One region of the Aciduricibacillus chroicocephali genome, then DNA from elsewhere that is predicted to be linked to it. Evidence: riboswitches for the same ligand, from Rfam matches in the RefSeq annotation. Region 1 holds a riboswitch; each other region holds the start of a gene.
What was found. Region 1 has a riboswitch for S-adenosylmethionine ahead of QR721_RS04375 (MFS transporter). Riboswitches for the same ligand answer to the same signal wherever they lie in the genome.
Positions count from the first base shown of each region.

Region 2: it holds a riboswitch for S-adenosylmethionine, as region 1 does, so the genes downstream of both, QR721_RS11320 (5-methyltetrahydropteroyltriglutamate--homocysteine S-methyltransferase) here and QR721_RS04375 (MFS transporter) in region 1, are expected to answer to the same signal.
Region 3: it holds a riboswitch for S-adenosylmethionine, as region 1 does, so the genes downstream of both, QR721_RS02095 (aminotransferase class I/II-fold pyridoxal phosphate-dependent enzyme) here and QR721_RS04375 (MFS transporter) in region 1, are expected to answer to the same signal.

Region 1 covers NZ_CP129113.1:831,966-841,136, forward strand. Annotated here, with positions in the region: gene QR721_RS04370 (5-methyltetrahydropteroyltriglutamate--homocysteine S-methyltransferase) at 64-1,179, shown strand; SAM riboswitch class I at 1,205-1,315, shown strand; gene QR721_RS04375 (MFS transporter) at 1,406-2,872, shown strand; gene QR721_RS04380 (DUF5067 domain-containing protein) at 3,162-3,704, shown strand; gene QR721_RS04385 (DUF1697 domain-containing protein) at 3,737-4,273, opposite strand; gene QR721_RS04390 (DUF6944 family repetitive protein) at 4,494-5,069, shown strand; gene QR721_RS04395 (PIG-L family deacetylase) at 5,089-7,587, opposite strand; gene proB (glutamate 5-kinase) at 7,872-8,966, shown strand; gene QR721_RS04405 (glutamate-5-semialdehyde dehydrogenase) at 8,988-9,171, shown strand, end outside.
Region 2 covers NZ_CP129113.1:2,179,066-2,189,069, forward strand. Annotated here, with positions in the region: gene QR721_RS11310 (amino acid permease) at 1-888, shown strand, start outside; gene QR721_RS11315 (DUF2691 family protein) at 955-1,410, opposite strand; gene QR721_RS11320 (5-methyltetrahydropteroyltriglutamate--homocysteine S-methyltransferase) at 1,540-2,643, opposite strand; SAM riboswitch class I at 2,762-2,861, opposite strand; gene QR721_RS11325 (LysE/ArgO family amino acid transporter) at 2,987-3,592, opposite strand; gene QR721_RS11330 (manganese efflux pump MntP) at 3,841-4,395, opposite strand; gene QR721_RS11335 (L-threonylcarbamoyladenylate synthase) at 4,515-5,540, opposite strand; gene QR721_RS11340 (hypothetical protein) at 5,842-6,243, opposite strand; gene spoIIR (stage II sporulation protein R) at 6,303-6,899, opposite strand; gene prmC (peptide chain release factor N(5)-glutamine methyltransferase) at 6,980-7,840, opposite strand; gene prfA (peptide chain release factor 1) at 7,843-8,913, opposite strand; gene QR721_RS11360 (SulP family inorganic anion transporter) at 9,081-10,004, opposite strand, start outside.
Region 3 covers NZ_CP129113.1:384,765-396,829, forward strand. Annotated here, with positions in the region: gene QR721_RS02065 (assimilatory sulfite reductase (NADPH) flavoprotein subunit) at 1-1,317, shown strand, start outside; gene cysI (assimilatory sulfite reductase (NADPH) hemoprotein subunit) at 1,342-3,063, shown strand; gene sat (sulfate adenylyltransferase) at 3,083-4,231, shown strand; gene cobA (uroporphyrinogen-III C-methyltransferase) at 4,286-5,053, shown strand; gene QR721_RS02085 (sirohydrochlorin chelatase) at 5,074-5,826, shown strand; gene QR721_RS02090 (precorrin-2 dehydrogenase/sirohydrochlorin ferrochelatase family protein) at 5,835-6,479, shown strand; SAM riboswitch class I at 6,616-6,723, shown strand; gene QR721_RS02095 (aminotransferase class I/II-fold pyridoxal phosphate-dependent enzyme) at 6,826-7,956, shown strand; gene QR721_RS02100 (bifunctional homocysteine S-methyltransferase/methylenetetrahydrofolate reductase) at 7,953-9,815, shown strand; gene metE (5-methyltetrahydropteroyltriglutamate--homocysteine S-methyltransferase) at 9,896-12,065, shown strand, end outside.

The sequences.
Region 1 (9,171 bases):
ATTTTATTTATGGCTGTTTTTTGGCAGTCTTGATGAATATTTACGAGAAAGAAGGCTGAAGAGATGGGAACAACTACAAAAAAGAGAAATGTGCGTGCACCTTTCAGAGCAGATCATGTTGGAAGTTTTTTGCGTCCAGAGCGCTTGAAAAAGGCTCGTGCCCAAAGAGAAAATGGGGAAATTACAGCTGAAGAGCTGCGTCAAATTGAAGATGAGGAAATTACCAAACTGGTAGAAAAGCAGAAGGAAGTTGGATTGCAGGCTATTACAGATGGTGAATTCCGCCGCAGTTGGTGGCATTTCGACTTTCTGGAGGGCTTTGATGGAGTAGAAGGTTACACTCCTGATAAAGGTTTGCAGTTCACTGGCACAGAGACGAAAAAACGCGGAATCAGAGTGACAGATAAAATTGGTTTCAGCTCACATTATATGATTGATCATTTCAAGTTTTTGAACGGGATTGTTGGGGATGCTGTTGCGAAGTTCGCAATTCCAAGCCCGAATATGCTTTTCTTCAGAGGTGATTTTGAAGATGGTGTATACGCTAGCGATGAGGAAATCATTAATGATTTGATTGCAGCCTACCAAGGTGTCATTCAGGCACTATATGATGAAGGATGCCGCTACTTGCAAATTGATGATACTTCTTGGGCGATCTTCTTCTCAGATAAAGGAAGAGCTTCCATGATTGGGAAAGGTAAGGATCCTGAGAAAATCGCAGAATTGTGTGCGCGTGCGATTAATGAATCGATTGCGAAACGTCCGGAAGATATGCTTGTTACAATGCATATTTGCCGTGGTAACTATAAATCCACTTATATGTCTAGTGGAAGCTATGAAGCACTGTCGGAAACGATTTTCGGTGGTCTCGATGTAGATGGTCTCTTCCTTGAGTTTGATGATGAACGATCTGGAGGATTCGAACCTCTGCGCCATGTAAAGCGTTCTGATCTCTATATTGTGCTTGGCTTGGTCACATCAAAATTCAGTGAGCTGGAAGATCCGGAACAGATCAAGGCACGTATTGCTGAAGCTACTGAGTATGTACCGCTCGAACAGCTTTGCCTGAGCCCGCAATGTGGTTTTGCCTCAACAGAGGAAGGCAATTTGCTGACTGAAGAACAGCAGTGGGAAAAAATCCGTCACGTGATTAAAATCGCTGAGGATGTTTGGAAGTAATTATACAAATCTATAGCCGGCAGAACTCTTATGAAGAGTGGTGGAGGGACTGGCCCGATGATGCCCGGCAGCCTTCGATATACCTTTATTGAAAGTTGCCAAATCCTGCATAGCTTTAGTCTATGCGACATAAGAGAGGTCCACTGGTTACAGAGCTCCTCTTTTCGAAGAGGAGCTTTTTTATATAAATAAGTGACATAATCTTTAGAAAAAGGAGAACACAGCAATGTCTAAACAAAAAGAAGGTTGGCAGCCTTATCACAAAATCTGGAGTTTGCTTCTATTAGGTTGGGTCATTTCTTATATTGACCGCACAGCAGCAGGTCCAATCATTACATATATGATTGACCATAATGTGTCATTCTTTGCAAATGTTGAAAACCCACATGGAATTGGCGGATTGATTGGGAGTCTGTTTTTTGCAGGCTTCATGCTAATGCAGTTCCCAGGAGGTTATTTTGGGGATAAGCACGGTTATCGTGCAGTAATCGTCTGCAGTATTTTCTGGGCAGGTATTGCAACTCTATTAACCGGGCTCGTTGGAGGACTTGTAGCATTTATTTTATTCAGAGTTTTACTCGGTCTTGGAGAAGGCGTCTTTTACTCAAATGATCGTTCTTATATTGCCTATCATACACCTGCTGATAAAGTCGGGACGGGAATGGGCGTCGTATTGACTGGTGTTTCTGTTGGTTTGACGGCTGGTATGCTTGGTGTTCCTTATTTGCTAACGATTGCTGAACCATTTATGGGAGAAGAAGCATGGAGATTCCCATTCTATGTCACAGGCGGGCTCACGCTTGTAGTCGGAATCATATTATACCTATTCTTGAAGCCGAAAGAACAGCCTGGACGAGAATACGATGCGGCTTCACCTGGAGTTAAAGCAAATTACGGCAAAACCCTACTGCAAATGGTTGGATACTCTGCTGTATTCCTAGTACTCGTTATGGCAATTTACTTTGTCTCCGTCCGCTTGGACCTATCGGAAGTAGGGATTGCTTTCATTCTCGCAGCTTTATGCCCGCTTCTTATTCTGTATCTTTATAAAACAAAAAAAGAAGAAATCAAACCACTGTTAGCGAATCGCAACTTGTTCTTTATCTATCTATTCTTCATACCGGTTATGTGGCATTTGTGGTTCTATGGTTTCTGGTCTGTATCGATCGTACAAGATTTTGGCGGCGGCGCTCTTCTAGCAGCGGCATTGGTTGCATCTTTCAATGGACTTGCCGGTTTAATCGGATTCCCTATTGGAGGGAAAATATCTGATTTGGCATCTGTGCGTCCGAATGGTCGACGTAATGTTCTTGTTGCATTGACTACTGTTCTTACCGTTCTCATATTTGCTTTCGCAGCTTATGTAATGATGGGATATTCCAACCCGGTAGTTATGTCGATTCTACTCTTTGTGTCAGGTCTGTTCTTCTTCGCTTTGCAGCCTGTTGCTCACGCACTTGCGTCTGACCTTACTGAGGAGAAGAATAAAGGATCAATGTTTGGTATGCTGAACCTTGTCGCAGAAATCGGTGCTGTACTTGCTCCAGTCGTTTCCGGGGCAATCCGGGATGCATCAGGCAACTGGGGGTCTGCTTTGATATTGGATGGTGTGCTGATGGCGGTAGGTTTATTACTCGTCATTACGATATCTGGTAAAAAGGCAATAGGTGCTGTTTTTAACAAGGGTGCTTAATTGAAAATAACTGTATCACCAATTCATTCTTCATTTAAAATGTAGTAAATATTAATGATATATCTTTAATCAAAAATTGAGGACATCAGGAAGTAGCGTATAATCGCTGTTTCTTGGTGTCCTTTTATTTTTGATTGGTAAGTAAGCAACTTCGATAAACAGCGTTAATTGTCGTGGGGTAGTGGAACAGCCGGAATTGATGAATAGATACTAAGCGGGGACTTCCTTAACTCTAAGGCTCTTATTAATCGCACGCGTTTGTAATATAATGGAATAGGAGGGGATTAATTTGAAGAAATTATTCGTATTGTTGTTTTTAGCAATATTACTTTCGGCATGTAGTGCTCAACAACGAGCGGCAGATGATTTTGAAAGAAAACTCGAGAAGAGAATTTTAGAGCAAGGTGAAAATGATGATATTTATTTCAAAGAAAATGTAGCAAAGATTGAAGGTATCAAAATTGAAATAACAAATACTAAAGTGATCCCTGTCGGAAATAAAGGCAATAAAGGTGACAAGCCTCTATTTGCCATATGGTACAAGGTAACTAATTATACAGACAAAAATATAGACCCTATAGCAGCCTGGAATTCTATTTATAATGCCGTACAGGAAAATGGTTCAAATAAAATAGACAAACTGAAAATGGGAACGCTGCCAGACCAAAAATATTTAGATTCTCAAGTGGAAAGTATTAAGAAAAACGGAACAGTCGAGAACGCTGTCTCTTATGAATTGGACAATCAAATAACCCCGCTTACATTGATTGCTAGACAAGGAGTGAATGGAGAAGAAATTGGCAGTCAAGAATTCAAAATAAAATATTGGTGAAAAGAAAGAGGGGGGAGAGAGCTTCCCTCCTTTTAATCTTGCATCAATTCATATATCTTACGAACGGTGTTAACATTTCTTACTGTGATGTTTTTGTATATGTCTGAACCAATGATCTTTGATTTACCGCTTTTTGTAATATTTTCTTTGTCTGCTGACCAGAGGATCGCACCTGGGACATATTTTACCGAGTCAATAGCAGGTTTAATAACCAGTTTCTCAAGAACCGATTCATTATCAATTTCATCCCAAAGAAAAAGGACATCACTTTTCATGTTCATGTCATTTTTCCAAGAAGCAGGAATGGCGCTAACGATTTCTTTAAAATCACCAAGGCTCAGTACTATTGTTTTAATATGTAATTGGAAATCATTATGTATCATTTCTTCCAAAAGATTAGCCAGTTCAGTTTTAGATTTGCCTTTACAAGAAAAAATAATGTTTCCTGTGTTGATGTAAGTCACTACATTGTCCAAACCGGCGTTTTCAAAGGTTTGTTTCAGCAATTTCATATTAATTTTATTTTTTCCACCTACATTAATACCTCGAAGCAGCGCAACAAAAATCATCAACCATCCTCCTTGTTAACCTTTTATTTTTGAATCCATTATATTTTAAACTTGGAAGCTCAGCACGTCCTTTATGTTGTCACATAAAAAATATTTGTAAGGATACATGGCATATGCCATAGCAAATAAATAAAGTTCCAATAGTATACAGAATGCCCATATGAAAATTTTTTTTTTGCATATAGTTATTTAAAGGCCAGATGTGCGGGAGGAGTAGGGATTGGATAATCCGCAAAAGGCGTTGTTCGGATCTTGGGTACAAGCAATTGGCACAACAATGGCTGCTGTAGCTGGTACGCCGCTGCCAGGAGAAAGTCAGGTCATTTCCCCGCAGTTTTATGAGGCATTTTCCAGGAATCTTGATATATTGGGAAATGAAATGCAAGCTACAGGAAATGCTTTAATTGCGGACAGTCAATTTGAATTTACTCATGACAAAGTGGGTTCACAAGTACAATCAGTTGGGAATTTGGTGAACGTAGCCGGGTTTCTATTGGATGTCAGTGAGCAAGTGGAGATTAAATTCAATATTAAAGGGAACCTCATTCAAGCGACAGGTGGAAGTCTATCCTATATGCATGCATTAAATGAAGAACAAATACCGGTCATTTCCTTTTACAGTATTTATGGGAATCTCCTTCAAGTAATTGGAAACTCGATGCAAAGTCTATCAGGTATTTTGGAGCTTAGAGGAGAAGACGGGGTAATAATCAATACGATTGGTGGATGGGTTCAAGCGACCGGTTCCATCCTTACCTTGGTCGCTACTATCAAACTTGTTGATTTGGAAGAATAAAAAAACGTGCTAGCTTCCTTTATAGTGAGGAAACTACCACGTTTTTTTCTGTTTTAAGAGATTTGCTGCTTTTTTTGAAAATCCATTGGTTTCTGCTTGCGCGGTTCATAGCTCTTCCATAACTGAGCATGTTCGTGAATATTTTATAAGCGCCCGGGTGTTGCTGTTCGATTTGTCTATGGAAAATAAGGTTCGTGTACAAAAATGTCCCTTTTCCGTAATGTGCAGCGAGTATGCCACTTTCCATTGCCTGTTCATCACGGTCTGCAACTTGGACAACTGTTTCATATTGTGAAGACCAGTTCATCGGGAAGTATAGACCTCTTTCTTGAATCCATCCATCCCAATCTTCTGATGCAATCTGATTCGGATAATGGAATAGGGGAGAGGCGGGCTTCAGATGACTGACTTTTGCTGACTCATCAGCCACACGCCAGCGTAGGGATGGTGTGCCAAGTTTGAACGGATAAGGTCCTGGCACCCAATGATTGAAGCCGTCTGTCGGCTTGTGATACTGCATAATTAGATTGCCACCATGTTTTACATAATCCATTAAGCGGCTATGTTGCTGGATGAGGTCTTGGCGTGACAAATATGCACGAGTTCCGATGACAATCGTATCATAGACTGTCAGGTTATTTTCAGCAAGGTCTGTATCCGTTAGACTCGTGACATCGAATCCAACACCGGCCAGATGATCGGCTACATGATCGAATCCACTATCGACGTAACCGATTCGGAGTGACTCAGGCTTTTCAAGTTCGAACAGAGAAGCACTGATTTTCGCATCTTTTACATAATAGGCAGGGTCGATATGATCATAGCTGATTTCCTGAACTGACAAGGCCCCTGACTTTCCTTCAGCAGTTTGAAGATGTGCTTTAAGCTCAATTTTTCCAGTATCATTCTTGCTGGAAGGTGCGATTTGCAGTACCAATTCATGTTTTGCAAATGGTTCGATTGCAAGTTCTTCTTCGTTGCCATATAAAGCCCATCCTTTAGGCAAGTCGATGACAAGACGGGCATGTTCTCTCTTGGGAGAAAAGTTCTTAATACTTGCTTTAAGAGTAACAGGCTTAATCTGAGGTTCATTTGTGTTAAACGCAATATGATCTTTCGAAAACGTAAGGCTGAGATTTGGCAAAACGTGAATTGGCAAATCTTCCTCCTTAGTAAACACAGCAGACCCAATATGCATTTGCCAGATGCGGCTGATTGCTGGACGTTCATATGGATTATGAAGTTCTGCTTCGGCTGGAATATGAACAGTACTATTAATGGACGTATGTCCACCGGAATCTTTAGTATGAACACGTACTGATGTCGAAATCTCCCAATCTTTAGCAGTATCTAAGAAACTATAAATTTCTACATTGGGGAGTGAACCAGCGTACTTTGTTTTCCAATCAAATTTTGCAATTGTACCGGGATTCAAGATGACAGGCATATTTATATTAGTTATAGACAGTTTTGCAGTGGCGAATGCAGCTTCTGAAACCTGCTTCTGCTTTAATGTCAGTCTATAAACAAGGTCGTGCTTCTTTACTGAATTGAGCTGACTGTGATTAGTCTTTTTAACAAGTTCAGAAATTAGGACACTAGCCTGTACGAGTTGAGTCAGAACTTGTTCTTCATTCGGATAAACATCAATTGCATTGTTCAGTAAATCTTGGAGTTTTATTAGATCATCAGCTAAAACAGAATGAGCTCCCACTGTTTGTGCGTATTCTTTGAAGTCTTGAGGGATACCAGAGAACAGGTTATTATCTGGCATCTCCTGAATAGATTTTGCAAGCTTCAAATAAAAGGTACGTGGTTCTGGATCGAGGTCCACCCCCATGCCTTGTGTACGGTGGAACGAACGTGACTCCTCACCGAGCTGAGGATAGGTCAGTCCAGTTGCTTCATTCAGTTCACCGATTTCGAGGGAAAGGGTAGCGTATTCCTCACTCTCCGGCAAATATAGTTTGCGAATGTTCCATGGCTTCAAGCCTTCCTTGAAATGCTCTGGAAAAACGTCTGCTTTACCCGCGTCGTGGAAAGCTTTCATCGTCAGTTCGGTCATTGCCCGATGATGGCCATGCTCCAATTCATCATCAAGGAAGCAAGGCATTACAATATCGGGTCGATGTTCACGAATAAGACGGATTAATTTGTTATAAACGAGATCCTTTCCCCATTTGCGAAGTGTATCTGCTGCGGTTTTTTCAAAGCCGTGATCGTAAATGGGATCATCTGCATTTTCACTTAAATGGAAAGTCTCAATACCAAGAACATTGGCTGCTTGCTTCATTTCTTCAGTTCGCAAAACCCCGAGCGCGTTCCCATGTTCACTCCCGATTGCGTTCTGGCCGCCTTCACCACGATTGGCGATGATGGCGGTCGTCCGCACACCAAGACCGCGTGAGAGAAAAGCGAGCAGATCACTACGCTCATCATCGGGATGAGCTCCTATATTCATAAAAGAAACGCTCGATTGAAGTTTTTTCAAAGCATTCCATAATTGGTTAGCAGCCATTTGGATTCACTCCTTTTCTTGGTGTCTATAAAAAACAAAGTTAATTTATCGGATTAATTGTTGTTTAGATATTAAACGGGTTTTACTGAATTGTCAATAACTTTCGCAATCTTTCATTCTCAAACCTAGACGCGTCATTGACATTATCAGAAAAATCGAGCATAATTGGAGTATCTATTTTTATATGAAACGTTCGGTTCTTTTCTGTCCTGTGTCATAGGACATGAAGAGGATTTTTTTACATGATATGAAGAAAACGGAGAGATTGACTGGGAGGCGCATCGATGGAGAAGAAACGAGTAGTAGTGAAGATCGGCAGCAGTTCTCTGACAAATAGCCATGGAGAAATTGACCAGGAGAAATTCCAGGATCATATCCATGCGATCGCCAATTTGAAGAAAGCAGGACACGATGTGGCGATTGTTTCGTCTGGAGCTGTCGCTACAGGTTTTAAGAAATTGGGCTATCGTTCGCGTCCCGTCACTCTTAAAGGAAAGCAGGCGGCAGCCGCAGTTGGGCAGAGTTTGCTTATCCAGTCATATATTCAGCATTTCGCCGAATACGATATTGTACCAGCTCAAGTGCTGCTCACACGTACGGACTTTACGAACCGTGAGAGATACAAGAATGCCCACGCAACATTATCGGAGCTTCTTGATAGGGGAATCCTGCCGATCATCAACGAAAATGATACCGTGTCTGTAGAAGAACTTACATTTGGCGACAATGACATGCTTTCTGCTCTTGTAAGTGGGCTAATTCATGCCGACCAGCTAATGATTCTTACAGATATAAATGGCTTGTACAGTGCCAATCCATCAAAGGATCCGGATGCGAAGAAGTTCGATTATATACCGGAAGTGACGGATGAACTTCTTCAAATGGCCACAAGTGAAGGTTCTAGTGTTGGTACCGGGGGAATGAAATCGAAACTGTTTGCTGCCAAGACGGCATTGGCTCTCGGTGTTAAGGCCTTTATTGGTAGTGGAAAAGGTGAGGACAAACTTCTTGATATTCTCAAGGGCAACGGGGACGGTACGTATGTCGGGCAGAACGTCCTGATTCCAGTTAACAATACGAAACAATGGATTTGGATCCACTCGGATGTGTCCGGAAAAATCTATATCGATGACGGTGCGGAACGAGCACTTCTTGACAAGGGAAGTAGTCTTCTGCCGGCTGGAATCTATGATTTCAAAGGAACTTTTGAGAAGGGTGATATAGTCGATGTCTACGGTAAGAGCGGTCTTCTTGGCCGAGGTGAGGTCCGATGCTCTTCCGAAGAACTGACTCAGGCGATGGGCAAGCGGACAGATGAGCTTGTTCTGCATCTGATCGAAGTCATTCATAGGGATGAATGGGTGCAAGCGATTCACTAATCAGAAGGGGGAATATTCATTATGACAAATGTGCAAACGAATGAAGTCAGGGAAAAAGGTGCGCTAGGTAAACGCGCAAGCTTTATTCTGAATGGCAAAACGACAGAAGAAAAAAATGAAGCACTTGCCAAGATTGCTGACCAGTTGATCAAAGATCAGGCTGCAATTATTGAAGAGAATAAGAAAGATTTGATTTCGGGAGAAG
Region 2 (10,004 bases), 1.3 Mb from region 1:
ATCGGCGTCAAGAACTTTACAATCGGAGATGCACCGTTCCATGGCGGATTCATGGCGATGCTCGGAATCTTCATGGCAGCCGGTTTCTCATTCCAAGGTACAGAGTTGCTTGGTGTTGCAGCTGGTGAAACAGAAGATCCTGGCAAATCCATTCCAAAAGCTGTAAAGACTGTGTTCTGGCGCATTCTGTTATTCTATGTACTTGCGATTCTTGCCATCGGCTTGATCATCCCTTATACAAACGGGAACCTTGCTAGTGACGATGTAACAGTAAGTCCGTTCACAATTGTCTTCCAAAAAGCAGGAATTGCCTTCGCTGCTTCTGTCATGAATGCAGTCATCCTGACAGCTGTCCTATCTGCAGGGAATTCCGGAATGTATGCTTCAACACGCATGCTCTGGAATCTAGCCCGTGAAGGAAAGGCACCTGCATTTCTTGGTAAACTCGATAAACGTGGCGTACCTGTCAACGCCCTGATCATAACATCCTTGGTCGGAACACTTGCCTTCCTTGCTTCACTGTTTGGTGATGGTACCGTTTATGTTTGGCTCCTGAATGCATCAGGAATGTCCGGATTCATCGCGTGGCTTGGCATCGCAATCTGCCACTACCGATTCCGTCGGGCTTTCGCTGCTCAAGGTAAGAGCCTGGATGTTCTGCCATACAAGGCAAAGCTGTTCCCGTTCGGTCCACTATTCGCGTTTGCGGTTTGTGCTTTTGTCGTACTCGGACAGAACTATTCAGCCTTTATGGGTGACCATGTCGACTGGTATGGTGTCATCGTTTCCTATATCGGGATTCCGCTATTCTTAGCATTATGGCTTGGCTACAAATTTACGAAGAAGACAAAAATGCTTCATTTGAAAGACTGTGATTTGTCCAATTAATTACAAAAGCACGCCCTGAGTGGCGTGCTTTTTATTTTCTGCTCAAAGTGCCTTTATATCCATCATCTACCAAACTGTCATCCTTGTTCTCCCATCATTTTCTTCTGTTATATATTCGACTTTTTCTATACTATTTTTCAATGCATTTTCATATATATCTTTCAATAAAACAAAATCTTTGGCATAGATTTCTATGTAGGCGCCATCAGCAACAAGGATAATGATTTCGCAAGCACTTTCCAGAAAGTCATGATAAGTCTCAATTTCCAACATATCAGCTTCACTTGGAAAAGCCTTCATGTCTAAAAAATAAATAGTATAGGAGTCTCCATGTTTAATTGAGTGGTTCACTTCTTCTCCATTAATTGTATCTTCCAGCGGGAACAAAGACTGATCATTTTCACCATAAGATTCATCACGGTCTATCTTCCAGCAATATGCTGAGAAGTTCATAGGCTCAAGCAACTTTCTGATTGAAACACCATCACTCTCTGACAAGCTAACATTTACTCCACGCAGCAATTTTTATCCCTCCTTTTGCATGCAAGTAACTGGAACTTCCCACTCGCCCTGCTCACTCAAAAAATGCGTACCCAACCCAAATACTCGGATCAGACACGCATTTATTTCTAAACAAAGTTTATCAGAAACTTATCCCCAAATCTCTTTCGCAATATCTACAACATATTTCAACTTCGCCCACTGTTCCTCTTCAGTCAAAATGTTTCCGTGGTGAGTGGAAGCGAAACCGCATTGCGGGCTGATGCACAATTGTTTCAATGGCACGTATTGTGTCGCTTCTTCCACACGGGCTTTGATGTTTTCTTTATCTTCCAATTTGCCGTGCTTTGAAGTGAATACGCCGAGGACGACACGAGGACCGCCATTTGGAATGTGTTCCAGCGGAGTGAAATCACCGGAGCGGTCATCATCGTACTCAAGGAAGAACCCGTCCACTTTTTCCTTAGCGAACAAAGTTGGCGCGATTTTCGCGTAGCTGCCTTCGAACGCCCAGTTGGAGCGGTAGTTACCACGGCAGAGATGTGTTGTAATCGTGAGATCTTCCGGCTTGCCTTCAAGTACACCGTTCGCAACGCGCAATGCCAATTGAATAAGCTGTTCACGAGTATAGGCACTGTCATTGAAGGGAATTTCCGGTGCGTTCAGGCCAGCGATATATACGTCATCAAGCTGCAAATAGCGGCAGCCCGCATCATAAAAAGCCTTGATTGCATCGCGGTACGTCTTGATGATATCCTCTGCGTATTCTTCAATATCCGGATAAATATCTTTGTTGCGAATGCCCGCGTTGAACAACTGGTTCGGGCTTGGAATGGTCTGTTTGGCAACAGCACGGTCCCCAACGATTTCCTTGAACTCAACAAATTCCTTAATATGCGGATGATCTGCGTTGAATGAGATTCTTCCATTTACTCGAATATCGTAGCGTTCCGTTTCTTCTCCTTTGAATTTGAAGCCATGTTCAGGCACATAGCCTTCTACGCCGTTCAAATGCTCAAGGAAATCTGTATGCCAGAATCTGCGGCGGAATTCACCATCTGTAACGGCCTGCAGTCCGACTTCAATTTGCTTATCAACAATCTTCTTAATTTCTTCTGTTTCTATCAGATACAATTCCTCGGAAGTAATGCTGCCTTCCTGGAAATCCTTTCTTGCCTTATGGATTCGCTCCGGACGAAGCAAGCTCCCTACATGATCTGCTCTGAATGGCGCTTTCGCTGCTGTGTTTGTCATTGAAGTACTCCCCCTCGTCTTATCTGATAACTCTCTTAATGCGAACCAGCAAGGTTTAAAACAGCCCCCTCTTCTTAGTTAGAAGAGGGGGCGAATGTGATTAACGCATGACCAGCTCTTCTTATCTTCCGCATGATTTTCTGGAATTGGCACAGTACTTGAACAAGTCCGCTGCCGAGGCTTCAAAGGGCCAGTCCCTCCACCTCTCTGGATAAGAATATTTAGAATTATCAATTTAAAATAACTATAGCTTCCTAAAGGTAAGTTGTCAACTAAAAATAACACTGTTTCAAATAGTCTATATTTAATATAACCGGAGGCCTTGTCCCTTTTGACGTTTCAGTCAACCGACAAGCCCAATTAGAAGATAAACAGCCGTTCCCCAAATGAAAAGAGCGGAGCATTTATTGAAAATAGTCATCAAATTCCCTGATCTTTCGAGCCGCTTCATTGAGTTGCCCGCCAATGTCAATGCGAAGAACCAGACCCATGATACGGCGATGCACGTAATTGTGAAGAGGATTTGATCTGTACCGGCGTATTTCAATGCGCTCGTACCAATCACACCAACTATATCGATGATGGCGTGAGGATTCAGCAAGGATACAGACAGGGCGAAGACGATCTGTTTGTTAATTGGCAGCGCCTTCCCCACTGTTGAAGTAGAAGGACTGGATCGCCAAATTGAATAACCCATATACATTAAAAATAGTATGCCTGCGCTCATCAACCCAAGACGCAGCCACTCGAACTGCAAAACGATTACCGATAACCCGAACACAGCGACAAGGATGAGGAATGTGTCACAAATGGCGGCTGTAATCGTTGCAGGAAATGCACTCAGCAGCTTTGGCTGTGTAGCTCCTTGTGTAAATACAAAAACATTTTGGACGCCAAGCGGCAATATGAGTCCAAATGCGAGAATGACTCCATGTATCATTGCTTCCATTTTGTCATCTCCTTTCCCACTATTACTTTATATGTTTTTTCTCTCAATGAAAATAAGTCTCCGCAAAAATGGCTGCTTTCCTGCTCTATTACTTAAAACTGTTTAACACAAAAACACTTTGGAACCCCCAATGTCCAAAGTGTTTTTGTATACTCATATGTTTACTTACAACTCGCACATACAGCAGCATCCCCTACAAGAAAAAACAAGCAGCCCCAAATAAGAGCCGCTCGCCATATACAAGATATCTATCCAAACATCGTAAACAGACCGAAACCAGCCAAAATGCTGCCCCCGAGCAATTCACTATATCTTCCAAAGAACCCGCGTACTTTTCTGCCGATCAAAAGACCGAGCCACGTTAGCAAAATACTCATAACTCCAAAGGCCGCGATGACAAATAAGGTCTTTGATTGCGATAGTCCAAGACTTAATCCTGCCGAGAAGCTGTCGATGCTCACTGTGAAAGCAAACAGCAGCAAGCCAAAACCGGCCGGCTGGAACAGCATCTCTTCCTGTTCGCGAAATGCTGAGAAGAACATTTGAGCACCAATGCCAAGCAAAAGCAAACCTCCAAGTAACTCCGCCCATTCGCCGAACCTGCCTGAGATAACCTGTCCAAGCAGAATCCCTATGTATGGCATGGCCATATGAAATAAACCGATTACGAAACCGATAATTGCAATTCGTTTCAGACGCAGCTTCTGCATGCCAAGTCCAAGGCTTACACTGAAAGCGTCCATGCCAAGTGCCCCGGCAAGTAGAAGCAATGAAACCATTTCCCTCAAATCATTAGAATCCATCCGACACACTCTCCCCTGACCATATATGCTTGTTCATTCTATGCCTGTCCGTCAGAGGTTATGAGCATGAAAAAAAGCCCTCCCAATGACGGAAGGACTTCAACTCTCAAAGTCGATTACTATAGGATCATATGCTTTTCAGCAGCTTTTGCAAGCCGGTTCATAATCGCTTCACCAATACCTGAACGAGAGAAAGCTTCGCAAATTAGAAGATCGGCATCTTTTTCAGTATAATGGCGCAGTGCTGCATAAAGGTTAGCCGCAATTTCATTGGGCTCTGTGCCAAGCACTTTGACATGAGGAAGATCCAAATGATCCGCAGTCGATTTGCTCGCGAGCACAGCAACACGTTTGCCTTCTGATTCTACTTTTCGCACAAACTCCTTAATTTTAGAAGCATCGCCTTGGACAAGTATAAGCGGAAGAACAGGAGCATAATGACGATACTTCATTCCAGGTGCTTTCGGCTTGTCCGATTCAGGGATTCCGTTCGTTGATGCAAGTTTCTCCCCGATCGCCTCTTCAATCATTTCCTGCGTAATGCCGCCAGGTCTAAGCACAACAGGCAGCTTACCAGTACAATCAATGACAGTTGATTCCACACCAATTCCAGTCGCTCCACCATCGACAATGCAGGCAATTTTGCCATCAAGATCTTCAGCGACATGAAAGGCTGTCGTCGGACTTGGCTTGCCTGATGTATTCGCGCTCGGTGCCGCAATTGGACAACCACTCTCCCGGATCAGGGCGAGCGCGAGCGGATGGTCAGGAATTCGGATGCCGACTGTCGCAAGCCCTGCTGTTACGTTATCGGCAAGGCCACCTCTATGCGGAAGAACATATGTGATTGGCCCAGGTGAAAAGCGGTCCATCAGCTTCTCTGCATAATCAGGAATTTCCTGTACGAGTTCCCGACAATGTTCCACAGATGCAACATGGACAATAAGAGGATTATCCTGAGGTCGGCCTTTCGCAGCAAATATTCCACTCACTGCCACTTCATTCGCCGCATCCGCTCCAAGCCCATAAACCGTCTCAGTCGGGAATGCAACAAGTTCCCCTTTCGCCAACAGGGCAGCTGCTTTTTTTATTTTTTCTTCATCTATATGAATATCCGTTATCTTTAAATGTTCTGTTTTCATCATATCCGCTACCTCTTTTCCTTCTTACATTTTAGCGGATTGACTTTGTTTGTGCAAAAAAGCATCCAGCTCTAAATCCAATTCCCAACTTATTCACATTATCCACAGAAAAACAGCTAAAAACAAAACTGCCCATGCATTTTATACACAGGCAGTTTTTTAAGAACGCTGATTTTATCGGATATTATTTTATCAAAAAGTAATTATACACATTTTGTCGAATTTTTACACAACTTATTCACATGGCTATGTGGATACTGTGCATAGTTTTCTGAATTCAATCTTATTCATGAAAACTGTCCACTTAGCAAACTTGATAAATCCACCAATTGCCAATCTTTTCACCTGTTTGTCCAGAGCTTGCTGGGGATTCTTGTGGACTGAATTGCAAAGCTTCCAACAAGATATCCAGTGCCGGCTGATGACTGTGGACATGTACTTGCCTCGTTTGCTGCTCTCTTGCCAGAAGAAGAATCGCTTCAAGAATGTATGGCAATCTTGCAGCTTCTTCTCTTTCAATGAATAGTTGCTTGAGCCATCGGTCTTCGAAGCTCTGCTTTTCCAGAACAAAGCAGCCGATAATCTTGCCCGGAATTCTAATAACATATCCTTCGTTCGCAAGCGTACGTACATCAATTGACCGGTTCTTCGTTACAAAAGATTGCAGCTCTTCAAAAATCGCCTCATTGGCTTGGATCAATTCCACGATTTCCACCTCTTCTATAAGTTTGTCATTTGCTAGATTGTATGCGGCAATCTATCTGTTCATGACAAACCGAGCCATTCCAATAGGAAAAACTTCACTTTAACTTCCTGTTTCGGTTGTTTCGGCAGGCCGTCTTCAGAAGCAGTTGTCGTACCGAATGAGAAGTCTAGGAAGCAGAGCGGCGGGAAGAGAACACACCACCAGTTGGCACCTTCGCCTTTGCCAAGTGTAATGAGTACTGCCTCATATTCACCTGCAGGATATACATAGTTTCCGTACATTTTAACCGGGAACTGAATGTTCTTTCCATACTCTACCTTGACCGTCTGACTGCTCTTCTCTTCTGCTAGTACTTCGGCTGCCATTTGCTGAATTGTATCTGTTTTAGAAGCAATCAGCTTGCGTGCTTCTTCAATGTCATCAATATCTTCAACCCATACTGCGATCTCTTCACTAATGCGATCGCGGACTTTACGCTTTAATCTCTGGTCTGCATCATTGTCACTGTTAGCGAGAATGCGCAAACGAATTGCTTCATCCGGGATGACCTGATAATCTTCTGCATTTGCTTTATCTGTATTTATAAGAGAAAGTACGTTCACGATTATAAAATAAATAACAATAATTGCGATTGAGTAAGTAATTAGTTTTTTCATTTGCCAGTACCCCCTGAACCTTTGTAAGAGTCAGTATGGGCACGCTGGCAAAATATTAAACTCACAAATTAAAAAATCTATTAATCTTTCTTTTGCATTGTTACGATTCGGTCTTTGCCATTGATGTCTTTTAAGGTCTGTATGTGAGCCTCTGGGAATTTGTTTCGGATAATCGTCGGCACCGTTTCTCCCTGATCATGGCCGATTTCGAACACGATACCACCTTCTGGATTCAAGACTGCGCTTGATTGCTGCACAATTGCTTCATACGCAGCAAGCCCATCGTTCTCTGCAAACAAAGCCATCTCCGGGTCGTATTCAGTTACTGTCCGTGAGAGATTTGGTTTTTCATTATAGGGAATGTACGGCGGGTTCGAAACGATGAGATCGACTTTTTCACCCGCTTCTATTAACGGCTCCAGGAAACTTCCGTGCATGAATCTCACATCCGCTCCAAGTTCAGCAGCATTTTCCCTGGCTACATGAAGTGCTTTTTCGGACAAATCAATAGCCATTACCTCGGCTCCAGGCAGTTCAAGCGCCAATGTAATGCCGATAATGCCGCTCCCTGTCCCGACATCGACAATGCGGAAAAAATCGTTATTCATTGTCTTCGCTATCCGTATGGCTTCTGCAACAACTTCTTCTGTCTCAGGTCTTGGAATAAGCACGTCGCGGTTCACTTTTAACATGCGACCATAGAATTCCTCCATGCCGATCAGATGCTGGACTGGAACTCCGGTCTGAGCATGGTTTTCCACATCATTGTGAAAGTGAGCGAGCTTTTCCTCATCAACCGTTTCACGCATTTTCATGAAAAAATCATTGCGTGAAAGACCTAAATGATGCTGCAGAAGAATTTCTGCAACACGTGGTTCCGCTCCGTTCTTTTCCAAAAAAAGAGAAGCCCGTTTCAGGACTTCATACAATTTTGTTTCCATTCTTATTCTCCGATCTGGGACAGGCGCTTCGTCTGGTCTTCCATGACGAGTGCGTCGACGATTTCATCCAGCTTGCCTTCAAGAATCTGGTCAAGCTTCTGAATTGTCAAGCCGATGCGGTGATCCGTCACGCGGTTCTGAGGGAAGTTGTACGTACGGATACGCTCAGAACGATCCCCTGTACCGACAGCCGATTTACGAGCATCATCATACTCAGCTTGCGCCTCTTGCTGGAACTTATCATAGATACGGGCGCGAAGAACTTTCATCGCCTTTTCCTTGTTCTTGATCTGAGACTTCTCGTCCTGGCATGATACAACAATGCCAGTCGGAACGTGTGTCAAACGGACTGCAGACATCGTCGTGTTAACACTCTGTCCACCCGGGCCGCTTGATGCAAATGTATCAACTCGGATATCTTTTTCATGAATGTCGACTTCGACTTCTTCCGCTTCCGGCATAACGACAACTGTCGCTGTTGATGTATGAATGCGGCCGCCTGATTCTGTTTCCGGCACACGCTGTACGCGATGCGCTCCGTTTTCGAACTTCAGACGTGAGTATGCACCTTTTCCGTTCACGATGAAAATGATTTCCTTATATCCACCGACACCTGTCGTATTCGCATCAATAACTTCCGTCTTCCAGCCATTTGCCTCGGCATAACGGGAATACATGCGGTAAAGGTCTCCTGCGAACAATGCCGCCTCGTCTCCGCCAGCCGCTCCACGTACTTCCATAATAACGTTCTTCTCATCGTTCGGATCCTTGGGCAAGAGGAGAATTTTCATCTCATCTTCAAGTGCTTCCTTACGCTGTTCAAGCTCATCGATCTCCGCTTTGGCGAGCTCGATCATTTCAGAATCCGACTCTTCTTCAAGCATCTCTTTCGCATCTTTCAGTCCAGTCGTCACATCTTTATATTCGCGATATGCTACTACGACATCCTCCAGGCCAGACTGCTCCTTGGAGTATTCACGCAACTTGTTCGTATCACTGATGATCTCAGGATCACTCAGCATTTCATTCAATTTATCATAACGGTCTTCCAATGATTGCAATTGATCAAGCACAATTGTCCACCTCTCTCATTAACAGTCCTATTATAGTATACCCGCTGTACAAGGGTCAAAGTAATGTTTGAATAGCACTTTCTCTTTTAAAAAATTAAGGCATGCAGAATCGCTTTGAACTGCATGCCTTGCTTTCGCTGTCTGTTTATTAAAAATGAAGCCTGTTATTAAGAATGGTTCGTTTTTGTTTCGTGTATAGCGAGCCTGTTCAACAATTTACGACTCGATTCATTCACTCCCAATACAGTAACCTCATTCTCTTTTTCCTTATACTTCATAATCACTTTATCGACTGCGCCTACTCCGGAATCATCCCAAATATGCGCTTCTGTGAAGTCGATAATGATTTCTTTATTAGTCAGATCCATATCAAATGCATCAACGAATGATTCGACTGAAGCGAAGAACAATTGACCTTTTATTTTATAGATAATCTTGCTGTTCTGCAGTTGTTCGGTAACTTTGATTTTTGAGATTTTCGCAACAAATGTAATCGCGCTGAGGATGACTCCGGCAATGACTCCTTTGGACAGATCATGTGTCATTAGGACAATAACGACTGTAACAACCATAACCACCGCATCAGACTTAGGAGCTTTCTTCAAATAAGCAAAAGAACCCCAGTCAAATGTGCCGATACATACCATAATCATGATTCCTGCAAGTACCGGCATCGGAATTTTTACAACGAGGTCACCAAGAACGAGAATGAGGAATATTAGGAAAGCCCCAGCAACAAATGTGGAAAGTCTCTTTCTCCCGCCCGATTTTACATTGATGACAGACTGACCAATCATTGCACAACCGGCCATGCCTCCGAAGAAGCCATTGATAAAGTTCGCAATCCCCTGACCGCGTGCTTCTCTATTCTTATTACTCCCTGTATCTGTCATGTCATCGACAATGGATGATGTGAGTAATGTCTCAACTAGCCCGACTATAGCTAGAGAAATAGAATACGGGAAGATGATTTTGAACGTCTCCCATGTAAATGGAACGTCCGGAATAAGGAAACTAGGCAAAGACTTTGTAATTTCTCCAAGGTCTCCTACTGTTCGTAAATCCAGATGGCCGTATACCGCAATCGCTGT
Region 3 (12,065 bases), 450 kb from region 1:
GAATTCGATGAGCGCCTGGAGGAACTGGGAGCAAGCAAACTCGCACCACGAGTTGACTGTGATCTTGACTTTGATGAACCGGCAGCAGAATGGTTTGCTGCTGTACTTGGAAAGTTGGAAGAACAAAGTGGTGGAGCTGTCGGTAGACCGGTTGTTGGTGAAGCAAATCTTGGAACTCCAGCGATTTCTTCATACTCAAGGACAAATCCATTCCAGGCCGAAGTTCTTGAGAACATTAACCTGAATGGACGAGGTTCCAATAAAGAGAACCATCATATCGAGCTTTCCCTTGAAGGGTCCGGATTGACGTTTGAACCTGGGGATAGTATCGGTATCTATCCGAAAAATGACCCTGTTCTTGTCGATGAGCTCATTGCTGAATTCGGTTGGGATCCCGAAACACCAATTAGTATTAAGGCAAATGAACCGGAATGTTCGCTGCGTGATGCACTTCTATCACACTATGAAATTACGGTTGTTACAAAGCCACTTCTTCAGAAAATTGCTGAACTTACTTCTAATGAAGAAATCAAACTTCTCCTTGAAGCTGAGGATGATAGTGAATTGCGCGAGTACATATATGGTCGCGATCTGCTTGATGTTATCCGCAACTACTCATTGCAGAGCATTCCGGCTGACAAGCTGACAAGCATTCTTCGCAAAATGCCGGCACGCCTGTACTCTATTGCAAGCAGCTATCAGGCGAACCCGGATGAAGTGCATCTGATTATTGGAACAGTTCGTTACGAAGCACATGATCGAGATCGTTCCGGAGTATGCTCAGTGCATGTCGCCGATAGAATTGAAACGGGCGAGACATTGCCGATTTACGTTCAGAAGAATAATAATTTCCGTCTTCCGGAAAATCCTGACACACCGATTATCATGGTTGGACCAGGGACAGGGATTGCTCCGTTCCGTTCATTTATGGAAGAGCGCGAAGAAATCGGAGCTGGCGGAGATTCATGGTTATTCTTCGGAGATCAGCATTTTGTCACGGACTTCCTTTATCAGGTTGAATGGCAAAACTGGCTCAAAGATGGAGTGCTCACAAAGCTTGACCTTGCTTTCTCTCGCGATGGAGATGAGAAGGTATACGTTCAGCATCGCATGAAGGAAAACAGCAAAGAGTTTTATGATTGGCTTGAAAGAGGTGCTGTTCTTTATATTTGTGGAGACGAAGAACATATGGCTCATGATGTTCATCAGACCTTGCTTGAAATCGTTGAAAAAGAAGGCGGCAAGACACCTGAAGAGGCAGCAGAATATGTATCCAATCTACAAGCGGAAAAGCGTTACTTACGTGATGTTTACTAAGTTTCAGAAGGAAGGAGCATGAAGATGTCAGACATTAAAATCGACCCGAATATCGATCATGGACCACCAAGTGATGTTGAAGAAATTAAAGTCGAAAGTAACTATTTGCGCGGTTCTTTGGCAGAAATGATTAAGGAGCCAATCAGTGCTGGCATACCAGACTGGGATAATAGGCTCATGAAATTCCACGGCAGCTACATGCAGGATGATCGTGACTTGCGTGCTGAACGTGCTCGTCAGAAGCTTGAGCCTGCGTATCAATTCATGTTGCGAGTACGTGCTCCAGGTGGTGTAGCAACAGCAGATCAATGGCTCGTCATGGATGACTTGGCACATAAATACGGCAATGGCACTCTCAAGCTAACTACACGTCAGGCATTCCAGATTCACGGAATCCTTAAATGGAATATGAAAAAGACAATTCGTTCAATCAATGATGCTCTGATGGACACACTGGCAGCTTGCGGTGATGTAAACCGTAACGTCATGTGCAATCCGAATCCTTATCAATCTGAAATTCATCAGGAAGTGTATGAATGGTCAAGCAAGCTGAGTGCATACTTGTCACCACGTACTAATGCCTACCATGAGATTTGGCTTGATGGAGAAAAAGTGGAAGACACAAAAGAAGAGCAGGAGCCAATGTATGGCAAAGTGTATTTGCCGCGGAAGTTCAAAATTGGCATTGCTGTCCCACCTTCTAATGATGTGGACGTATACTCGCAAGATCTTGGCTATATCGCCATCCTAGGTGATGACGGCAAGCTCGAAGGCTTCAACGTAACTGTTGGTGGCGGAATGGGAATGACACATGGGGATACGGCAACATATCCACAGCTCGGCAGACTGATCGGCTTCATCACTCCTGAGCAGATTGTAGAAGTGTCGGAAACGATTATTACAATTCAACGCGACTATGGTAACCGCTCGGTACGTAAAAATGCACGTTTCAAATATACGATTGATGCACGTGGCCTAGATTGGCTCAAGAATGAACTGCATAGCCGCCTTGGGTGGGAACTTGCTCCAGCGAAGGATTTCCACTTTGACCATAATGGTGACCGTTATGGTTGGGTAAAAGGTGTGAATGACAAGTGGCATCTCACGCTATTTATCCAAAACGGCCGTGTGAAGGATGAGGAAGGCTATCCGCTTATGACTGGCCTGCGCGAAATTGCAAAAGTACACAAAGGTGACTTCCGTCTGTCGGCGAACCAGAACCTGGTTATTGCCAATATTCCGGAAGATCAAAAAGATCTTATTGATGGGCTAGCTCAAAAGTATAATTTGACAGCGGGAGAACATTTGTCAGCATTGCGTCGCAATTCAATGGCTTGCGTAGCACTTCCGACATGTGGTCTTGCAATGGCAGAGGCAGAACGCTATTTGCCGGAACTGCTTACAAAGATTGAAGCGGTTATTGATGAGAACGGTCTTACAGAAGACGAGATTGTCATTCGTATGTCAGGCTGTCCAAACGGCTGTTCAAGACCAGCACTTGGGGAAATTGCCTTCATAGGGAAGGCGCCTGGTAAATATAATATGTACCTTGGTGCAGGTTTCAACGGAGACCGCCTGAACAAGATGTATCGTGAGAATATTGGTGAGAAGGAAATTCTTAGTGAACTAGGAACACTTCTTAAGCATTATGCGAAAGAACGAGAAGACGGAGAACGCTTCGGAGACTTCACAATCCGCGCCGGTTATGTGAAGGCGACAACCGATGGAACGAATTTCCACGAATAGACCAAGGGGGATTAAAGCAATGGCACTAAGCGAACCACATGGCGGAGTTCTCGTCAACCGTATCGAACTTGGAAAAGATTTGTCTTCAATTGAGCAGACAATTGAACTGGATGCAATGGCACTGAGTGACTTGGAGCTTTTGGGTACAGGTGCATACAGCCCTCTTACAGGATTTATGAATAAAGAGGATTATGATGCAGTTGTTAATGATATGCGACTTTCCACAGGTGAGCCTTGGAGCATACCTATTGCGCTTCCGGTTACGGCTGAGAAGCAGAAAAGCCTTAAAATCGGCAATGAAGCAAAGCTAGTTTATAACGGTGAAGTATACGGCTCAATCCGTATTACGGATAAGTTTGCTCCTGATAAGCAGAAGGAAGCAGAGCAAGTTTATCGCACAACTGAGCTTGCTCATCCAGGTGTGAAGAAAATGCTTGAGCGACCTGACTTCTATATCGGCGGTGAAATAACACTTGTCAAACGTGTTGATGATCCGGAATTTGCTTCTTATTATTTCGATCCAGCAAAAACTCGCGAAATTTTCCAGGAGAAGGGTTGGAATACGGTTGTCGGCTTCCAGACGAGAAATCCTGTCCACCGCGCTCATGAGTATATTCAGAAAACAGCTCTCGAAATCGTTGATGGTCTATTCTTGAATCCGCTCGTCGGCGAGACAAAGTCTGACGATATTCCAGCGCCAATCCGACTGGAAAGTTATGAAGTCCTTCTTGAGAACTACTACGCGGAAGACCATGTTTTCCTTGGTGTTTTCCCTGCGGCGATGCGTTATGCGGGTCCGCGTGAAGCGATTTTCCATGCGATGGTCCGTAAGAACTTTGGCTGCACACATTTCATTGTTGGAAGGGATCATGCAGGTGTAGGTGACTATTACGGCACATATGACGCACAGAAGATTTTCAGTCATTATACGAAAGAAGAACTGGGGATCACACTGCTGTTCTTTGAACATTCCTTCTACTGCGAAGCATGCGGGAACATGGCAACTGCAAAAACTTGCCCGCATGACAAGGAAAAGCATGTGATTCTGTCAGGTACAAAAGTACGCGGCATGCTAAGAAATGGAGAATATCCACCGGCTACATTCAGTCGTTCGGAAGTTGTTGAAGTGCTTATAAAAGGAATGCAGGGAACAGAAGTTCATTCCTGAATGTTTTGAAGGTCACTGCGTCATAGCGCATGAACCTGAGGGGAGAGGGAGCAGATGAGTAAAGTATATCTTGTTGGAGCGGGTCCTGGAGACGCGGAGCTGATTACGGTGAAAGGTCTCAGAAGCATAGAGGAAGCAGATGTCATTTTATACGATCGGCTGATCAACAGAGAGCTGCTGGATCATGCGAAGGAAGGGGCCCAGCTAATCTACTGTGGCAAACTCCCCGACTATCATGCGATGAAGCAGGAGACGATCAATCATTTCCTCGTCAAGCACGTGAAAATGGGGAAAGTCGTCACGAGATTAAAAGGCGGCGATCCATTCATCTTCGGAAGAGGAGCGGAAGAGGCGGCAGCATTGCGTGAGCACGGCATTCCTTTTGAGATTGTGCCGGGCATCACTTCAGGCATTGCCGCCCCGGCTTATGCCGGAATACCGGTTACACATCGTGAGCTCAGTTCCAGTTTTGCAATTGTAACAGGACATTCGCGTGAAGGCAGGGAAGAGGCTATTAAATGGGAAAGCCTCGCAAAAGGGATTGATACACTTGCAATTTATATGGGGGTCGGGAATCTCCCGTATATTTCCGAACAGCTTATCCGTCATGGTAAAAATCCAGAAACACCTGTAGCGCTTGTACATTGGGGCACAACACGCAATCAGGAAACTGTTGTTGGAACACTTGATAATATTGTAGAAATTGCTGCATTAAAGAAAGTGAAAAATCCAAGCATGATTGTTGTTGGAGAGGTTGTTAAGCTTCGCGAAGAGCTTCAATGGTTTGAAGAACAAATTGCCGAGAATGAAGCAATGATCTGAATGCAAGGAGGGAAGCGAAGATGGAAGCAGTACTATATATAGGTCATGGAACTAGGGTCCCCCAGGGGGTCGCAGAGGCGCTTGATTTTATAGATAGAGGCAAGGAAGGTGTCGAAGCGCCAATCCAGGAATCTTGTTTTTTGGAACTTGTCGAGCCAGATATTCTGGAAGGAATCAAACGATGTGTTGACCGGGGGGCAACGTGTATCTCGGTTGTTCCAATCTTATTGTTGACGGCAATGCACGCCAAAAAGGATATTCCTGATGAATTGAAGAAGGCTCAAAATCTTTATCCTCATATTGAATTCAAATATGGTCGTCCATTCGGTATCCATAAAAAAATTACGAATGCACTTTTAGACAGGGTTAAGGAGAAAGGCGAACCCGGCTATGAGGATATGGTTCTTCTAGTTGGAAGAGGCAGCAGTGACCCTGAAGTGAAACGGGATCTAACTAGTATTGCTGAGGATTTGCAAAGCTTGCACCCTTTTAAGGAAGTTGCAATCAGTTTCATGTATGGTGCCAAGCCAAAGCTGCGGGAAGCACTTCTGACAGCTCAAGAGAGCGGTGCGAAGAGAGTGTTCATCGTCCCTTATCTATTGTTCAGTGGCCTTGTCATGTATGAAATTGAGGAAGAGCTTGAAAAACTTCCAGACTCCGAGCAAGAGTTCATCCTTTGTGAAAGTCTTGGCTATCATCCAAGCATTGCAGAGGTTCTTCAGGAACGGGCAAATGAATTGCTTGATTCCAAGACGGCTTTTGAAATGGTTTAAGGTACATTATGGATACTTATCCCATAACACTGCATATCTCTGGAAAGACCGCCGTTGTAATAGGAGGCGGTTCTGTAGCCCGGCGCAAAATTCAGCGTCTTCTCAAATCAGGAGCCGTTGTGAAGGTTGTCAGCCCGGATGTTTGCCGGGAGGTATACGAACTTCATGAACAAGGTCAGTTGGAGTGGCAGCAAAAACTCTTTGAGCCGGCTGATTTGGATGGTGCCTTCATAATCATGGCGGCTTCCGGTAACTCTGAGGTAAACGAGCTTGTCGCTTCAGCTGCAGCTCCCCACCAGCTTGTCAATATTGCTGATGATCCGCATGCTGGTAATTTCCATGTGCCAGCATCACTAAATCGAGGGAAATTATCCATTTCCGTAGCTACAGAAGGGGCGAGTCCCATTCTTGCTCGTAAAGTACGTGATGAAATAGCTGATCATTTTGGTCATGAATTCACTGAATACATGGAATTTCTTGAAACAGTTAGAAAAAAAACTGTCCACGAACTTTCGCTATCTTCCGATTTAAAAAAATATGTATTGGAACAAGCAGCGAGCAACGAGTGTCGAAATTCGGAAGTCGCCCGCCAATCACTTCTCTTTTATCTCCATCTCCTTTCACTTGTTGAGAGTTCTGCACATTCTGTATAAAACATATACATAGCGTGTAAATTCGGGATATAAACAATCTATTGAATTTTTTAAAAAATTTACAAAAAGGTATTGCGTAAATATAAGAAAACAGATATGATATATTAAATTTCATATTTAGTTGAAAGATTCAATTTTCTTATCGAGAGAGGTGGAGGGACTGGCCCTTTGAAGCCTCGGCAACCGTCTGCATTATGCAGTCAAGGTGCCAATTCCAACAAGTTGATAACTTGGGAGATGAGAGGAGTCCTTGATTATACATATTAAAGGTCGCCTTTTTTCCCGAAGGTGGCTCTTTTTTTGCAGGATTTCCTCCTTCAAAGAATAGTGAGAGGGGTTGGAGAGAATGACATTACGGACAGAAACAGAACTGGTACAGATCGGCAACAGAAGAGAAGAACCGCTCCGTTCTATTAATACGCCAATCTACTTCTCGACCGCGTATAGACATGAACATACGAAGGACGACACTGCGGCTACTGGATACGATTATATTCGTACAGGTAACCCGACACGTGATGTGCTTGAAGATGCAATTGCAAGATTAGAGAATGGGGATAGAGGCTACGCTTGCAGTTCAGGAATGGCAGCTATGCAATTAGTTTTCTCATTATTTGAAAAAGGCGCACATTTTGTCGCTTCTCGTGATTTGTATGGAGGCTCATATCGTCTGTTTGAACTTTATGAGAAAAACTATGGATTTAGCTTTGATTACTGGGCCAATGATGATTACGGTGAGCTGGAAAGCCTGATCAAGAATGATACAAAGGCACTTTTCATTGAAACACCTACAAACCCACTCATGAGTACTGTCGACATCAGTGAAGTCGTTAAAGTAGCTAAAAAACATGGAATTTTGACAATAGTTGACAATACATTATATACACCACTTCTGCAAAAGCCGTTGGAAGAAGGTGCAGATATCGTCATTCATAGCGCTACAAAGTATCTCGCAGGACATAACGACGTTCTTGCCGGACTTGTTGCAGCAAAGGGTGAGGAATTGTGCGAAGAGCTGTTCCACCTCCATAACGCAATCGGAGGCGTTTTAGCGCCATTTGATTGTTGGAGCACCATTCGAGGCATGAAAACACTTGCACTTAGAATGAGGCAACATGAAAGCAACGCAAAGCAAATCAAGGAATTCTTAGAGTCCCATCCGCAAGTACAGAAGGTTTTCTATCCAGGAAAGGGAGGCATGCTCAGCTTTGAAGTCAAACAGGAAGAACAAGTGGTGCCATTCTTGCGTGCTATCAGACTGTTTACTTTTGCTGAAAGTCTCGGCGGTGTCGAAAGTCTGATTACATATCCGGTAACTCAGACTCATATGGATATACCTCGTGAAACAAGAGAAGCTTACGGTCTTTCAAATACATTGCTCCGTGTCTCTGTCGGCATTGAAGATGCCCGTGATCTAATTGATGATCTTGACCAGGCATTGAACAAAGTCGGAGCCAAGGAAGTGCAAAACAATTGAAACTGCTGGAGGCAATGAAAGAACGAATCCTTATTGGCGATGGAGCGATGGGAACGCTGCTCTATTCTTATGGCGTCGATCGCTGCTTCGAGGAATTGTGCTTGACGCATCCGGATCAGGTTTTGAATGTACATCGCGCCTATATTGAAGCTGGGGCCGATGTGATCCAGACGAATACGTACGGGGCGAACTATATTAAGCTAGCCAGATATGGTCTCGAGGACAAAGTAAAGCAGATCAATGAAGCAGCTGTCCAACTTGCTAGGAAGGCAGCTGGTGATGAGGCATTTGTCGTTGGAACAATTGGTGGAATTCACGGTACACAGTCTTTGCTCGGTTCTAAAGAAGAGATTAAAAGAAGTTTCCGCGAGCAACTTTATTGTCTGCTTATGGAGAAGGTCGATGGCATTCTTCTTGAAACTTATTATGATCTTGATGAACTGATCATGGTACTCGATATCGCAAGAGAGATAACAGATATTCCGATTATAGCTAATGTATCCATGCATGAAGCCGGAACTTTGGAAAATGGCATGCCACTTGCAAAAGCATTACAAGAACTGGAGAAACATGGAGCGGATGTTGTAGGAATCAATTGCCGTCTTGGCCCATATCATATGGTTCGTTCACTGGAAGAAGTTCCGTTGCTTGATCATGCTTTTCTTGCAGCATATCCGAACGCTAGTCTTCCAGCCTATAGCGAGGGTAAGTTGGAATATGTTAATCATCCTGACTATTTCCGAAAATGTGCTCAGGACTTCAGGGATGAAGGTGTTCGGCTGATTGGCGGATGCTGTGGTACAACGCCTGAACATATTAGAGCTCTTGCTGAAGGAGTGCGTGGTGTTACACCACTTGCTGAGAAGCAGGTTGAGGAGAAACCGCACCCGGTTGCAATAAGGGAAAAACGAAGCAAGAAGGAAAAACCGCTTCATGAAATTGCGAAGAAACGCCATTCTGTAATTGTAGAACTGGATGCACCTAAACACTTGCATACAGAGGAATTTCTGGATGGGGTAAGAGCTTTGAAGGCGTCTGGAGTCGATGCGGTCACACTTGCTGACAACTCTCTTGCCAGTCCTCGTATATGCAATGCTGCAATGGCGACCTTGGTAAGACAGGAATGTGATATGAGACCACTCGTCCATCTCACTTGCAGGGACCGTAATCTGATTGGATTGCAATCTCATTTGATGGGACTGCACACACTCGGAATGCATGACATTTTGGCAATAACTGGCGATCCGACGAAAATAGGTGATTTCCCAGGTGCTACTTCCGTGTTCGACGTCACTTCATTTGAACTGATCAAGCTGATCAAACAGTTCAACGAAGGAACTTCCTTCTCGGGCAAGTCGCTAAAAAAATCGACGAATTTCTCAGTAGCTGCTGCATTTAACCCAAATGTCAAAAATATGGAGCAGGCAGTAAAAAGACTTGAACGTAAGATCAGTTTTGGAGCTGACTATTTCCTGACGCAGCCTGTCTATAGCAAGGAAACAATCATAGAACTTGCTAACGCAACGAAACATATTGAAGCTCCAATCTATATAGGCATCATGCCACTTACCTCATCAAGAAACGCTGAGTTCCTTCATAACGAAGTGCCAGGCATCAAGCTGACTGATGATGTAAGAGATAGAATGGCGTCAGCTCGCGGAGACAAAGATAAATCAATAGAAATTGGCATTGATATTTCCAAGGATCTTTTGGATACCGCACTGGAATATTTTAAAGGAATTTACCTTATCACGCCTTTCATGCGCTATGACGTTAGTGTCAAACTTGTTGAATATATAAACAGCAGACTAAACAATGACTTGAAGGGGGTGCATGCCGGCGATATTCAGCATACATGATCAACTTCAGTAAAATAGATGCCCATCAGCATTTTGAACATAGCATTCTCAAAAAAATAGAAATCAGGGAGGAAAATAATATGTCTAAAGTTATCAGCTCAAGCTTGGGTTACCCGAGAATCGGTGAAATGAGAGAGTGGAAGAGAGCTCTTGAGAATTATTGGAACGGGGAAAGCACACAGGAAGAACTTATTGCAAAGACAGATGAAATCCGTCTAAACAACTTGAAGAAACAAAAGGAATTCGGCCTCGATCTAATTCCTGTTGGCGAATTCTCTCTATATGATCATGTGCTTGATACGTCAGCTACATTCGGTATTGTTCCAGAACGCTACAACTACAAAGGCGGAAAAGTGGACGTTGATACATACTTCGCTATGGCTCGTGGTGTGAAAGATGCAGTTGCATCTGAAATGACAAAGTGGTTCAACACGAACTACCATTACATGGTTCCTGAGCTTGATCATGCTAAGCCTGAACTTGTTGAAAACCGTGCACTTGCTTACTACAAAGAAGCTAAAGAAAAGCTTGGCATTGACGGAAAGCCGGTTATCCTTGGCCCAATCACATACTTGAAACTTTCTAAAGGTTATGAGCCGGAGCAGTTTGCTTCTCTTCTAAACCAGTTCGTACCACTATATGTACAGATTCTTAAAGAACTCGCTGAAGCTGGCGCTACTTGGGTTCAGATTGATGAGCCAATCTTCTCTACAAATGCTTCTAGCGAAGTAATTGAATATGCTAAAGAGGTATACGGAACGTTCAGCAAGGAAGTCCCTGGAATTAAGATTATCTTCCAGACATACTTCGAGCGCTTGTTCAACTACAAAGAAATCACTGAACTTCCGGTTGCGGCGATTGGTATTGACTTCGTTCACGGAAAAGAATCTCTTGCGCAGCTTAAAGAAAATGGCTTCCCGAAAGATAAAGTACTTGCTGCCGGTGTAATTGATGGACGTAATGTATGGCGTGCAGATCTTGATGCGAAATTCGACCTTGTCGAAGCAATTAAGGAACATGTTTCTGAAGACCGTTTGATCATCCAGCCATCATGTTCTGTACTTCATGTACCAGTTTCTAAAAAACCTGAAGAAAAGCTTGATTCTGTTATCCTTGGAGGCCTTTCATTCGCTGATGAAAAACTTCAGGAAATCGTTTCTCTTACAAAAGCTGCAAACGAAGGCAGAGAAGCTGCAAAAGCAGCATTCGAAGATAGCAAAAAAGCTCTTGAAGCTGTAAATGCAAGCCATCGTTCTAATGAAGATGTTAAGAAGAGCACAGCTAACCTTACAGCAGCAGATGCAGAGCGTGCACAACCATTCGCAGAGCGCATCAAAGCACAGGATGAGCGTTTCAACTTGCCGCTTCTTCCTACAACAACGATTGGAAGCTTGCCTCAGACGGCTGTTGTTAAGCAGACTCGTACTAAGTGGCGCAAAGGTGAAATTTCTGACGCACAGTACGAAACATTCGTTAAAGACAACATCAAGAAGTGGGTTGAAATCCAGGAAGAGCTTGATATCGATGTTCTTGTACATGGTGAGTTCGAGCGTAATGACATGGTTGAGTACTTCGGTGAGAAGCTTAAAGGCTTTGGTGTTACACAATACGGCTGGGTTCAGTCTTACGGTTCCCGTTGTGTTAAGCCACCACTAATCTTCGGAGATGTTTATTGGGAAGAGCCAATCACAGTTAAGGAAAGTGTTTATGCACAGTCACTTACGAGCCGCCCAATGAAAGGTATGCTTACTGGTCCTTGCACAATCCTAAACTGGTCATTCGTACATGATAATGCTTCTGAAGCAACAGTCATGAACCAGATCGGTTTGGCAATTCGCAAAGAGATCGAAGCACTTGAAGAAGCGGGAATCAAAATTATCCAGGTTGATGAACCAGCACTTCGTGAAGGTCTTCCACTAGACAAGACTAAGTGGGAAGAGTACCTTGATGCTGCGGCTTACGCGTTCCGCTTGTCTACTGCAACTGTTCAAGCTGACACGCAGATTCATACGCATATGTGCTACTCGAACTTCAAAGATATCTTCGATGCAATCGATGCGCTTGATGCTGATGTAATTTCTATTGAAACTTCACGCAGCCATGGTGAACTCGTTCAGACATTCGAAGATAACACATACACAAAAGAAATCGGTCTTGGTGTTTATGATATCCACAGCCCACGCGTTCCAAGTGTCGGAGAAGTGAAGCACAACATCACACGCGCTTTGAACACAATTTCACCTAAGCAGT